DNA from 4 places in the Brevibacillus sp. SAFN-007a genome. Region 2 is predicted to be linked to each of the others. Evidence: riboswitches for the same ligand, from Rfam matches in the RefSeq annotation. Region 2 holds a riboswitch; each other region holds the start of a gene.
What was found. A riboswitch is a leader RNA that binds a small molecule or an ion and turns the genes downstream of it on or off. The one in region 2 is predicted to bind S-adenosylmethionine.
Positions count from the first base shown of each region.

Region 1: linked by a shared signal. The riboswitch ahead of ACTHO6_RS04220 (BMP family lipoprotein) and the one ahead of ACTHO6_RS05690 (2,3-diketo-5-methylthiopentyl-1-phosphate enolase) in region 2 are both predicted to bind S-adenosylmethionine.
Region 3: linked by a shared signal. The riboswitch ahead of ACTHO6_RS06675 (substrate-binding domain-containing protein) and the one ahead of ACTHO6_RS05690 (2,3-diketo-5-methylthiopentyl-1-phosphate enolase) in region 2 are both predicted to bind S-adenosylmethionine.
Region 4: linked by a shared signal. The riboswitch ahead of ACTHO6_RS07010 (pyridoxal phosphate-dependent aminotransferase) and the one ahead of ACTHO6_RS05690 (2,3-diketo-5-methylthiopentyl-1-phosphate enolase) in region 2 are both predicted to bind S-adenosylmethionine.

Region 1 covers NZ_JBQCKK010000002.1:171,003-173,172, forward strand. Annotated here, with positions in the region: gene ACTHO6_RS04215 (methyl-accepting chemotaxis protein) at 1-549, shown strand, start outside; SAM riboswitch class I at 655-776, shown strand; gene ACTHO6_RS04220 (BMP family lipoprotein) at 970-1,998, shown strand; gene ACTHO6_RS04225 (ABC transporter ATP-binding protein) at 2,129-2,170, shown strand, end outside.
Region 2 covers NZ_JBQCKK010000003.1:83,057-85,226, reverse strand. Annotated here, with positions in the region: gene ACTHO6_RS05690 (2,3-diketo-5-methylthiopentyl-1-phosphate enolase) at 1-1,197, opposite strand, end outside; SAM riboswitch class I at 1,324-1,472, opposite strand; SAM riboswitch class I at 1,753-1,898, shown strand; gene ACTHO6_RS05685 (hypothetical protein) at 1,965-2,087, shown strand; gene mtnK (S-methyl-5-thioribose kinase) at 2,069-2,170, shown strand, end outside.
Region 3 covers NZ_JBQCKK010000003.1:289,441-291,610, forward strand. Annotated here, with positions in the region: gene ACTHO6_RS06675 (substrate-binding domain-containing protein) at 1-963, opposite strand, end outside; SAM riboswitch class I at 1,076-1,197, opposite strand; gene ACTHO6_RS06680 (ATP-binding protein) at 1,400-2,170, shown strand, end outside.
Region 4 covers NZ_JBQCKK010000004.1:58,867-61,036, reverse strand. Annotated here, with positions in the region: gene ACTHO6_RS07015 (MFS transporter) at 1-834, shown strand, start outside; SAM riboswitch class I at 930-1,045, shown strand; gene ACTHO6_RS07010 (pyridoxal phosphate-dependent aminotransferase) at 1,135-2,170, shown strand, end outside.

The sequences.
Region 1 (2,170 bases), on a different contig from region 2:
GAGGAGATTGTAGGAGCGATCAACCAGATTGCGACGCAAACCAACCTGCTTGCGCTCAACGCTGCCATCGAGTCGGCACGCGCAGGCGAGCACGGGCGCGGCTTTGCCGTCGTGGCAGACGAGGTGCGCAAGCTGGCGGAGCAGAGCGCAACCGCTACCCAGGAAATTACCGAGATTCTCAAATCGCTCCACCAGGAAAGCGAGAACGCCGTCCAGCAGATCAGCAACGGAGAGGCTTCGGTGGCCAAGGGGCAGGAACTGGCTGTAAAAACAGTGGCGTCGATCGAGGCCGTGCGCTCCGGCATGACGGCCTTCCTCCAGGCAGCCGAGCATGTCGGCTCCAGCATGAATCGGGTCAAAATGCGCTCGGGCGAAGTGGCGATGGAAATGTCGACGATTACGGCTGTCACCGAGCAATCGCTCGCAAATCTGGAGGAGCTGTTTGCCACAGCGGAAAACCAGCATCAAAAGGTGCGGGAAATTACCGAAGAGCTGGGCGAGCTGAACCATCTGTCGCATCGACTTCAGCAAACCTTCCGCAGCCAATAAGCGCGAATTGCTGAATTGCCGAATTGGCGGGAACAGTCTGAAAAAACGATTGCTTTTTCAACGGGTTCTGCTAGAATAAACTCATTGTAACAGAATAGTTTGATCTCCTTATCGAGAGCGGCGGAGGGACTGGCCCGATGAAGCCCGGCAACCACTGGACATGCGTGACATGGACAGAAAGGTGCCAATTCCTGCAAAACCTGTACCGGGGTTTTGACAGATGAGGAAGAGGACGGCTTCGGACGCAAACTCTTCCTTCGGGAAGAGTTTTTTTGTTGGCAGGAAGGAACAAACACGAATGATAAAATATTTTTTACAATAAATATTCGTGTTTGTTATTGATCTTTTCGGAAAAAAGCCGTACATTACGGAGTAAGGTCCAGAAAAAACGTAGAATGTTCGGATAGGGGCGAAAACACCATGAAAAAGTTGTTGTTGGCACTCACCACCTTTGCTGTATTGGCTACAGGCTGTGCGGCTGGGGGAAATGCGCCTGCTGACCAGCCAAAAGAAGAAGCGACAGGGCAAGAAGGTGCCGGGAAGAAGCGCATTGCGCTGATTTTGCCGGAAAAAATCGGGGTGAACCCGTTCTTCCAGCAAATGGACGAGGGCGCGAAAAAAGCAGGACAGGAATTTGGCGCAGAAGTGAAAACGATTGAGTCTACCGACCACGGCGCCATCGAAGAAAATCTGCGCGTCGCGGTGGCGGAAAACTACGATCTGATTATCACGTCTTCCTTTGAATCGGAAGACGCGTTGAAAAAAGTGGCGGCCGAAAATCCTGACCGCAACTTCGCGATTATTGATACCGTAGTAGATTTGCCGAACGTGCGCAGCGTGACCTTCCGTGAGCAGGAAGCGGCTTACCTGATGGGGGCGGCGGCCGGTCTTGCCACGAAGACCAACAAAGTCGGCATGGTTGTCGCCATGGACATTCCGTTGTTGAAGAAATGGACAGGCGGCTTCCAGGAAGGATTGAAGGCAACCAATCCCAACGCGGAGTTTTTGGTGAACTACGTAGGAAGCTTCTCTGACCCGGCAAAAGCGAAGGAGCTGGCGCTGCTGCAAGCATCCAAAGGCGCCGACTTCATCAACGGAGCGGCAGCGGTTGGCGACCTCGGGGTGTTCGAGGCCGCGAAGGAAAAAGGCTTCTATACAGCGGGACAGGACGTGGACCGCACCACGATTGACCCGGAGCACATCGTGTTGTCCCAGCTGAAAGGGACAGATACCGCCGCGTACGAAACCGTGAAGTCGTTTGTGGAAGGCTCGTTCAAGCCCGGCGTCATCTCGTACGGCCTGAAAGAAAAAGGCGTAGGCGTTACCTATGTGACGCATGAGAGCCAGACACCTTTGAACGCTTTTATTGGGCAGGAAGTCGTGGACAAAGTCAAAGCGATCAGCGAGGAAATCGTCGCTGGTACCCGCAAAGTGCCGGACTCGTTTTAAAAACGGGCGCACCGGGCAGGATGGTGACCGACTACAGCTGTGTAGTCGGTCTTCCTTATAGACAAAAAGGCAAAAGCATCGAACAAAGGCGAGGCTAGGTGAGGCGAAGCGCAAAGAAGGAGGGGCAAGGATGACCGTTCGGTTGGAAATGCGGAACATGACCAAGAAATAC
Region 2 (2,170 bases):
CTTTTCCAGGGCGATGGCCAGCTCCGGCGATCCGGCAGCGGCTTCTTCCAGGCTGCGCCCGGCGGTGACGGCCGCGATCGCATCGACGAAAGCTTTCGCTCCCGCCGTCGCGCCGCCGGGGTGGCCGTGGATGCCGCCGCCCGCGTTGACGATTTGATCGAGGCCAAAGTCCTGATACAGCTGCGGCACCAGTCCGGGATGGATGCCCGCGGACGGAACCGGGAACGAACGGCGCACGCCCTCCAGCGGCGTTGTCAGGTTGCGGGCGAGTTGCAGCGCCTCTGTCTTGTCCATCGCGACGTTGCCGTACGGAGACGGGAACAGCACCAGGTCGGCTCCGGCGATGCGCATCAAGGTGCCGAGCAGAAGCGGAGCGGCGATGCCGTAATCAGGCGACGGGTAGTACGCGCCTGCAAGTGCCGGATGTGCCATGATCGGGACGTTGACATCCGGATCGGCAGCGAGACGGTGCAGCGCATCGAAGCCAAAGGCCAGCACGTTGAACAGCAGGCAGTCGGCGCCAGCCTCGACCGCGCGTTTTGCCTTTTCGTTCAGCTCGTTGACCGGCCCGGTCAGGTTGGCGGCGTAGAGGACAGGCTTGCCTGTCTCCGCTTCGGTCTCCAGGGCGATCTGCTTGAACGCCCGGATGCGCTCCAAAAACGGCGCGCGGTCGTCTGCAAAGAAGATTTCGTCATCTTTGACCAAATCGACGCCGCCCTGTGCCTGGGCCTTAAATTGCGTTTTCAAGTCGTCGAACGGCAGACCGAGACAAGATTTGAAAATGCTCATCAGGAGCGGACGGTTTTGGGCGTCCAGCCGTCCGCGCAGTCCGTCGATGCCGAACTTCGGTCCGGGAAAAGCCTGGAGGAACGAGTCGGGAAAGGTGACGTCGACCAGCTTGATTTTGCCGTCCATCGAGAGCTTGCCGAAGATGCCGGTCAAGAGCGAAGGAATGTCGCTGATGAAATTGCGGGTCGGGTAGCTGACGGTAATCAGCCCGCGGACCTCTCCGTTTTCCAGTGTTTCCAATGGCGTGGCGCTGACGGCTTCGCCCAGATACGGCGCCAGCTCGGCCTGCTTGGCGGCGGGCAAGTCCGTCCAGGAACCGACCGTCATGCCGACGGCGATGGCAGCCGCTTTTTTGTCCAGGTCTTTGGCTTGTGTCAAATACGTGACGAGGATGCGTGGCTCACTCATGCTAGGGTTTATCCTCCTTGGCAGCTTGATTAGCTGTCATGATCGTTTCAAAGCATGGGAAAACATGAAAAAAGCCTCCCCGCTTGAGCGGGGAGGCGGTTGTCGACTATGAAAACGTCTCGTCTCCTCTCATCTCTCGGGTCAGTAGCCGGAACCAACAAGCTCCGACTCTTATCCGTTGGAATTAGCACCGTTTCGCTATTTCGTCGAACGCAAAAATAGCGCCGGTTGCCGGGCATCATAGGGCCAGTCCCTCAGCCAGCTCGCGATAAGAGTTTTATGTGGTTCACACGTCATGTATCCGTGTGCGATACCCCCATGATATGCCTTCTTGTTCCGCTAGTCAATCTTTGTTTTTCCGAGAATGTGTATCTGTTCACAGGGAATAAGGATGGGGAAGTCAGATGGGGAAGTCGACAACGGAGTTCGCCCCGCCGCCTCTGGAACGCAGAACAGCTGGTAAAGCGAAAACTGTTTTTGCAAAAAAAGAGTGTTGACATCGCGGAACGGTTGGCTGTATGATTCAAACTAAATCAAAACCGCATACGTTTGGATACCTTATCCAGAGAAGGTGGAGGGACTGGCCCGATGATACCCGGCAACCGACACGACGCACTCTCAACGCGAAGAGCGATGGAGAAAAACAGCGACGTGCACGGTGCTAATTCCTGCAGAAACAAAAGTGGTCTGGAAGATAAGGGGGACATGACACGTTCTTTGCACGTGACGACAGCGACCTCTTTTCTTCGGAAAAGAGGTCTTTTTGCATGGCAGAGCAGGAAAGCCGACTGCCGTTTGATCGCCAGACTGGCGGATATGACCAGTCTGCTGGAGATAAAGAGAAACTACTTGATGAGGGGAGTCATCCATCATGCCATACCGCGCATTGACTGAACAGGAAGCAGTAGCGTACGTAAAAGGCTTGCCAGGTCTGTTTTCGGAAGAAGCGGAGCTGACCAGCCGCGAAATCGGG
Region 3 (2,170 bases), 210 kb from region 2:
TGGCAAGTCTTCCTGTTTGACCAGCACCGGATTCAGCTTCACGCTGTCTGGCACTTGCTCCCCTTTGATCTTTTGGAAAACGGTTTGCGCGTGAATGCGTCCGATATTCGCCGGATCCACTGCTGCGGTCGCGACCCAAGGCGAGTTCGGCTCCTGGATCAGCTGCAAGTCTTCATCGCTCAGGTCGATGCCATATACCTTGATTTCGGTGCGTCCTGCTTGCTGGATCGCCCGGGTAGCCCCTTTGGCAAACTCATCCCAGGATGCCCAGACGGCTGTAATGTCGCCTTTGTTCGGATATTTTTTCAAGATCGCTTCCATCTGCGCCTGCGTATCCAGCGCCGTGTTGTTGGTGGCAGAGCCAAACGCGGCGATTTCCTTGATATCCGGGTATTTTTTCAGGAAGGCTTCATACGTAACCTGACGCTTTTCCATCGGCGCAAAGCCCGCTACCCAAATTTTCACGATGTTGCCTTTTCCGCCCGTATCGGCAGCCAGCTTTTCCAGACTCAGCTCGGCCAGCTTGTGGTCATCCTGCTCGACAATCGGGACGCCCGGCAGCTTGATATCGGTGTCGAACAGCACAACCGGGATTTTTTTGTCGACCGCTTTTTGCGTGCCTTGTTGCAGCGCTTCCGCCGTACCGTGGTCGATCAGGATGCCGTCAAAATTTTGGTTCACCGCAGCGTCGAGGTTGGAGGCCATTTTCGACAAATCGGTGTCCGCGTTGAACACGGTCAGCTCGCCGCCGTTTTTCTCGACTTCCTGCTTCACGCCGTTAATGTACTGGGCAGAAAACGTCCCGACGTTTTGGCGCATAATCAAGGCAATGCGCTTCGCCTTCTCGCCGCCGGAAGCGCCGTTCGCCCCTGTCTGTGAGGTGTCCGCTCCTCCGCCGCAAGCGGTCAAAGCCAGCGACGCAGCCAGTACGATGGATGTGACAAGACCCAACTTCTTTTTCATCGAAAAATCCCCCTTTTTTCTTTCCTGCTGAGCTTCAAGCTGAGGAGGCGACCTTCCCATGGGAAAAGCCTCTTTCAACAGATGAAAGAGGCTTGATCGACAAGATTCGCGCCTCTTATCTGCCAGGTATCGCTACCTGTTGGAGTTAGCACCTTGGCTCGCAAGACAGTGGATCTTGCCAGCTAGGTTGCCGGGCATCATAGGGCCATTCCCTCAGCCTTCTCTGGATAAGAGTAGTTTTTATTTTCACAACGTTTGGATGAATATATACAGACTATAATTCTTGTTTTACCCATCTGTCAACTAGGTTTTTAAAACTTTTGAACTACAAAATCCTTCCATTCCATTCTCCAAATTTTGGAGGGATTCGGTAAAGTCTTGTCGAAATATCGTAGATTGAAGCAAAAGTCATGCAAATTTGCGATGAGGATGTCCCATGAGTCTATTAAAAGAAGTCATCTTGCAGATGTTCTTTGCCCTGATCCCATTTGTCTTGTTTCACATCTATTACCTCGACCGGATGCGCAACTATAGCCGTTGCTTTATTCTGGTAACCAGCTCTGTCTGCATGCTCCTGACGATGACCTTCGCTTCGAGCGTCGTGGAGGGAATCCTGTTTGATATCCGGCATGTCATTGTCTTTTTCGCTCTGATTTACGGCGGGGTGCCAGTCGCCTTGACCGTGCTGGGCGAATCGGCGCTGTACCGCTACTATCTGGGCGGCGAAGGCACCTGGGTTGCCATGCTCGTTCTGGCCGCCACGTTCGCCGTCTCCCTCCTGATTGATCGACGGTACAAAGCCAGTTATCGGAAAACACTGTTTACTCTTTTGACGGGTGCGCTTATTTCCCTGATCGATTTGGGGTTGACCTATCTGATTTTTCCTACCTATGTATCCGATCACCTTGCCTATCATGCGTTCGTGATCCCCGTTCAAAATTTTGTCGGCATCTGGCTGTTGATGTCGTTATTTAGCAAATGCGTCTCCGACAAGGCGCTGTTTATTCGCCATGCGCAAAACGAAAAAATCGAGACGATGAGCCACGTCGCCGCTTCGCTGGCGCACGAGGTGAGAAACCCGCTCACGGCCGTCAAAGGGTTTTTGCGGCTGATTCAGGAAAATCCGGAAAATGTCGCGAAAACCAATCAGTACATTCGCATCAGCATGGACGAGATCCAGCGCACGGAAGCGATTCTGACGGAGTAC
Region 4 (2,170 bases), on a different contig from region 2:
ATGCTGGCGAGTATTTCGTTTGCCTGGACGTTCTTTGGCAACGCCATCGCGCAAGTGATCGTGCTTACCATGTTCGCGCTCGTCCTGCCTCGGCAACTCAAGGCGGTCACAGAGCGGGGCCATCAGGCGGAGCAAGCCAAGACAGCAGGCGCTCCCGCCGCTGCCGTTCAAACCCCGGCAGCCCATCGGAAACCGGTTGAGGCCCTTTCGCCGCTACAGCAACTGCCGACGAAAAAAGTGGCGTGGGGCGCCTTGCTACTCTTGTGCAGCGGGCTGTTCATCAGCTGGATGGTCTACGTCCAGTGGACGACGGTGCTGTCGACCTACATGCAATCGCTGGGCATTTCCTTGCGCCAGTACAGCTTGCTGTGGACGATCAACGGCGGACTGATTTTGTTCGGCCAGCCGCTGATCGCCTGGGTCATCCGCCGCTTCGCCCGCACGCTCCGGGCGCAAATGCTGCTCGGCTCGTACGTGTTCGTGCTGTCGATGCTGATTTTGGCGCAGACGACCTCCTACGCTGGTTTCGTCGCCGGAATGTTCATTATGACGCTGGGAGAGATGCTCGTCTGGCCGGCCGTACCTGCCGTGGCGGCGGAGTTTACCCCACAGGGGCGCGAAGGCTTCATTCAAGGGCTGATCTCGGGTACGGGATCTGCGGGACGCATGCTCGGACCGTTGCTCGGGGCCGTCATTTTCCAGCACCTCCAGGCGCAAGGGCTTTTGTACATCATGGCGGGGCTGGCTCTTTTGTCTGTGCTGTTCTTCGCCCTGCACAGCGCTTTTCAAGGCCGCGTCCAAAAAGTGCCTGCGACGGCCGCGGAAAAGCTGTAGCCAGGAAAAATTCGTTGGCCGTGCGAAGCATCTTGACACGTTTGGAGCAGGCAAGGTAGTATGAAGAAGATTAAAACAGTATATTCCGTGTGATTTACTTATAAAGAGAGGCGGAGGGACTGGCCCTATGAAGCCCGGCAGCGGATCTGCACGCTTTTCGTGTTGCAGATGCTGTGCCAATTCCAGCAGGAGAATTCCTGACAGATAAGGACGTGACCAAGCTTGATCTCCCCCTTTTTCTGTACGGAAAGAGGGGGTTTTTGCTGTACATTGGCCAAAAAAGAAAGGAACTGAAGACAGATGCGCATCCAACCTTCCGACATGATGGATCGGCTCCCGACCCAGTTTTTTGCGACATTGGTGGCAAAAGTAAACAAAGTCATCGCTAGCGGGCATGACGTCATTAATCTGGGCCAAGGGAATCCGGACTTGCCTACCCCGCCGCATATTGTGGAAGAGCTGAAGGCACAGGCAGAAAATCCGCTGCACCACAAATATCCGCCATTCTCCGGTCGCTTGGAGCTGAAGCAGGCGGTCGCCCACTGGTACAAGCAAGAATTTGCTGTGGACCTCGATCCGGAGGAAGAAGTGGCGATTTTGTTCGGAAGCAAGACCGGACTCGTGGAAATTTGCCAGGTGCTGATGAACGCGGGCGATGTAGCGCTCGTGCCGGACCCTGGCTATCCGGATTACTGGTCCGGCGTCGCGGTCGTGAACGGCCGGATGTCCATGATGCCGCTGATGGCAGAAAACCGGTTTTTGCCCGACTACAGCAAAATCCCGCAAGCCGATTTGGACCGCGCCAAGCTGATGTTTTTGAACTATCCGAATAACCCGACAGCGGTGAATGCCCCGTTTGCCTTTTACGAGGAGACCGTCCGGTTTGCGCGCAAGCAAGAGATCGTTGTCTGTCACGACTTCGCGTACGGCGCGATCAGCTACGACGGCCAAAAGCCTGTCAGCTTCATGCAGGTGCCGGGGGCAAAAGAGGTCGGAGTAGAGTTCTACACGCTGTCCAAAACGTACAATATGGCCGGCTGGCGCGTGGGCGCGATGGTCGGCAACCGCGAGCTGGTGAGACTCATCAATCTGATTCAGGATCACTACTTCGTCAGTCTGTTTGGGGCCGTCCAAATGGCTGCGGCTAAGGCGATGACAGACTCGCAGCAGTGCGTGCGCGATCTGGTGGCCGTCTACGAGAGCCGCCGCAATACGCTGTTCTCCCATTTGCATCGCATCGGCTGGCAGGCTCCGCCGTCGCAAGGCTCGTTTTTTGCCTGGCTCCCCGTTCCGGCGGGCTTTACTTCGGTGGAGTTCTCCGATTTGCTGCTGGAAA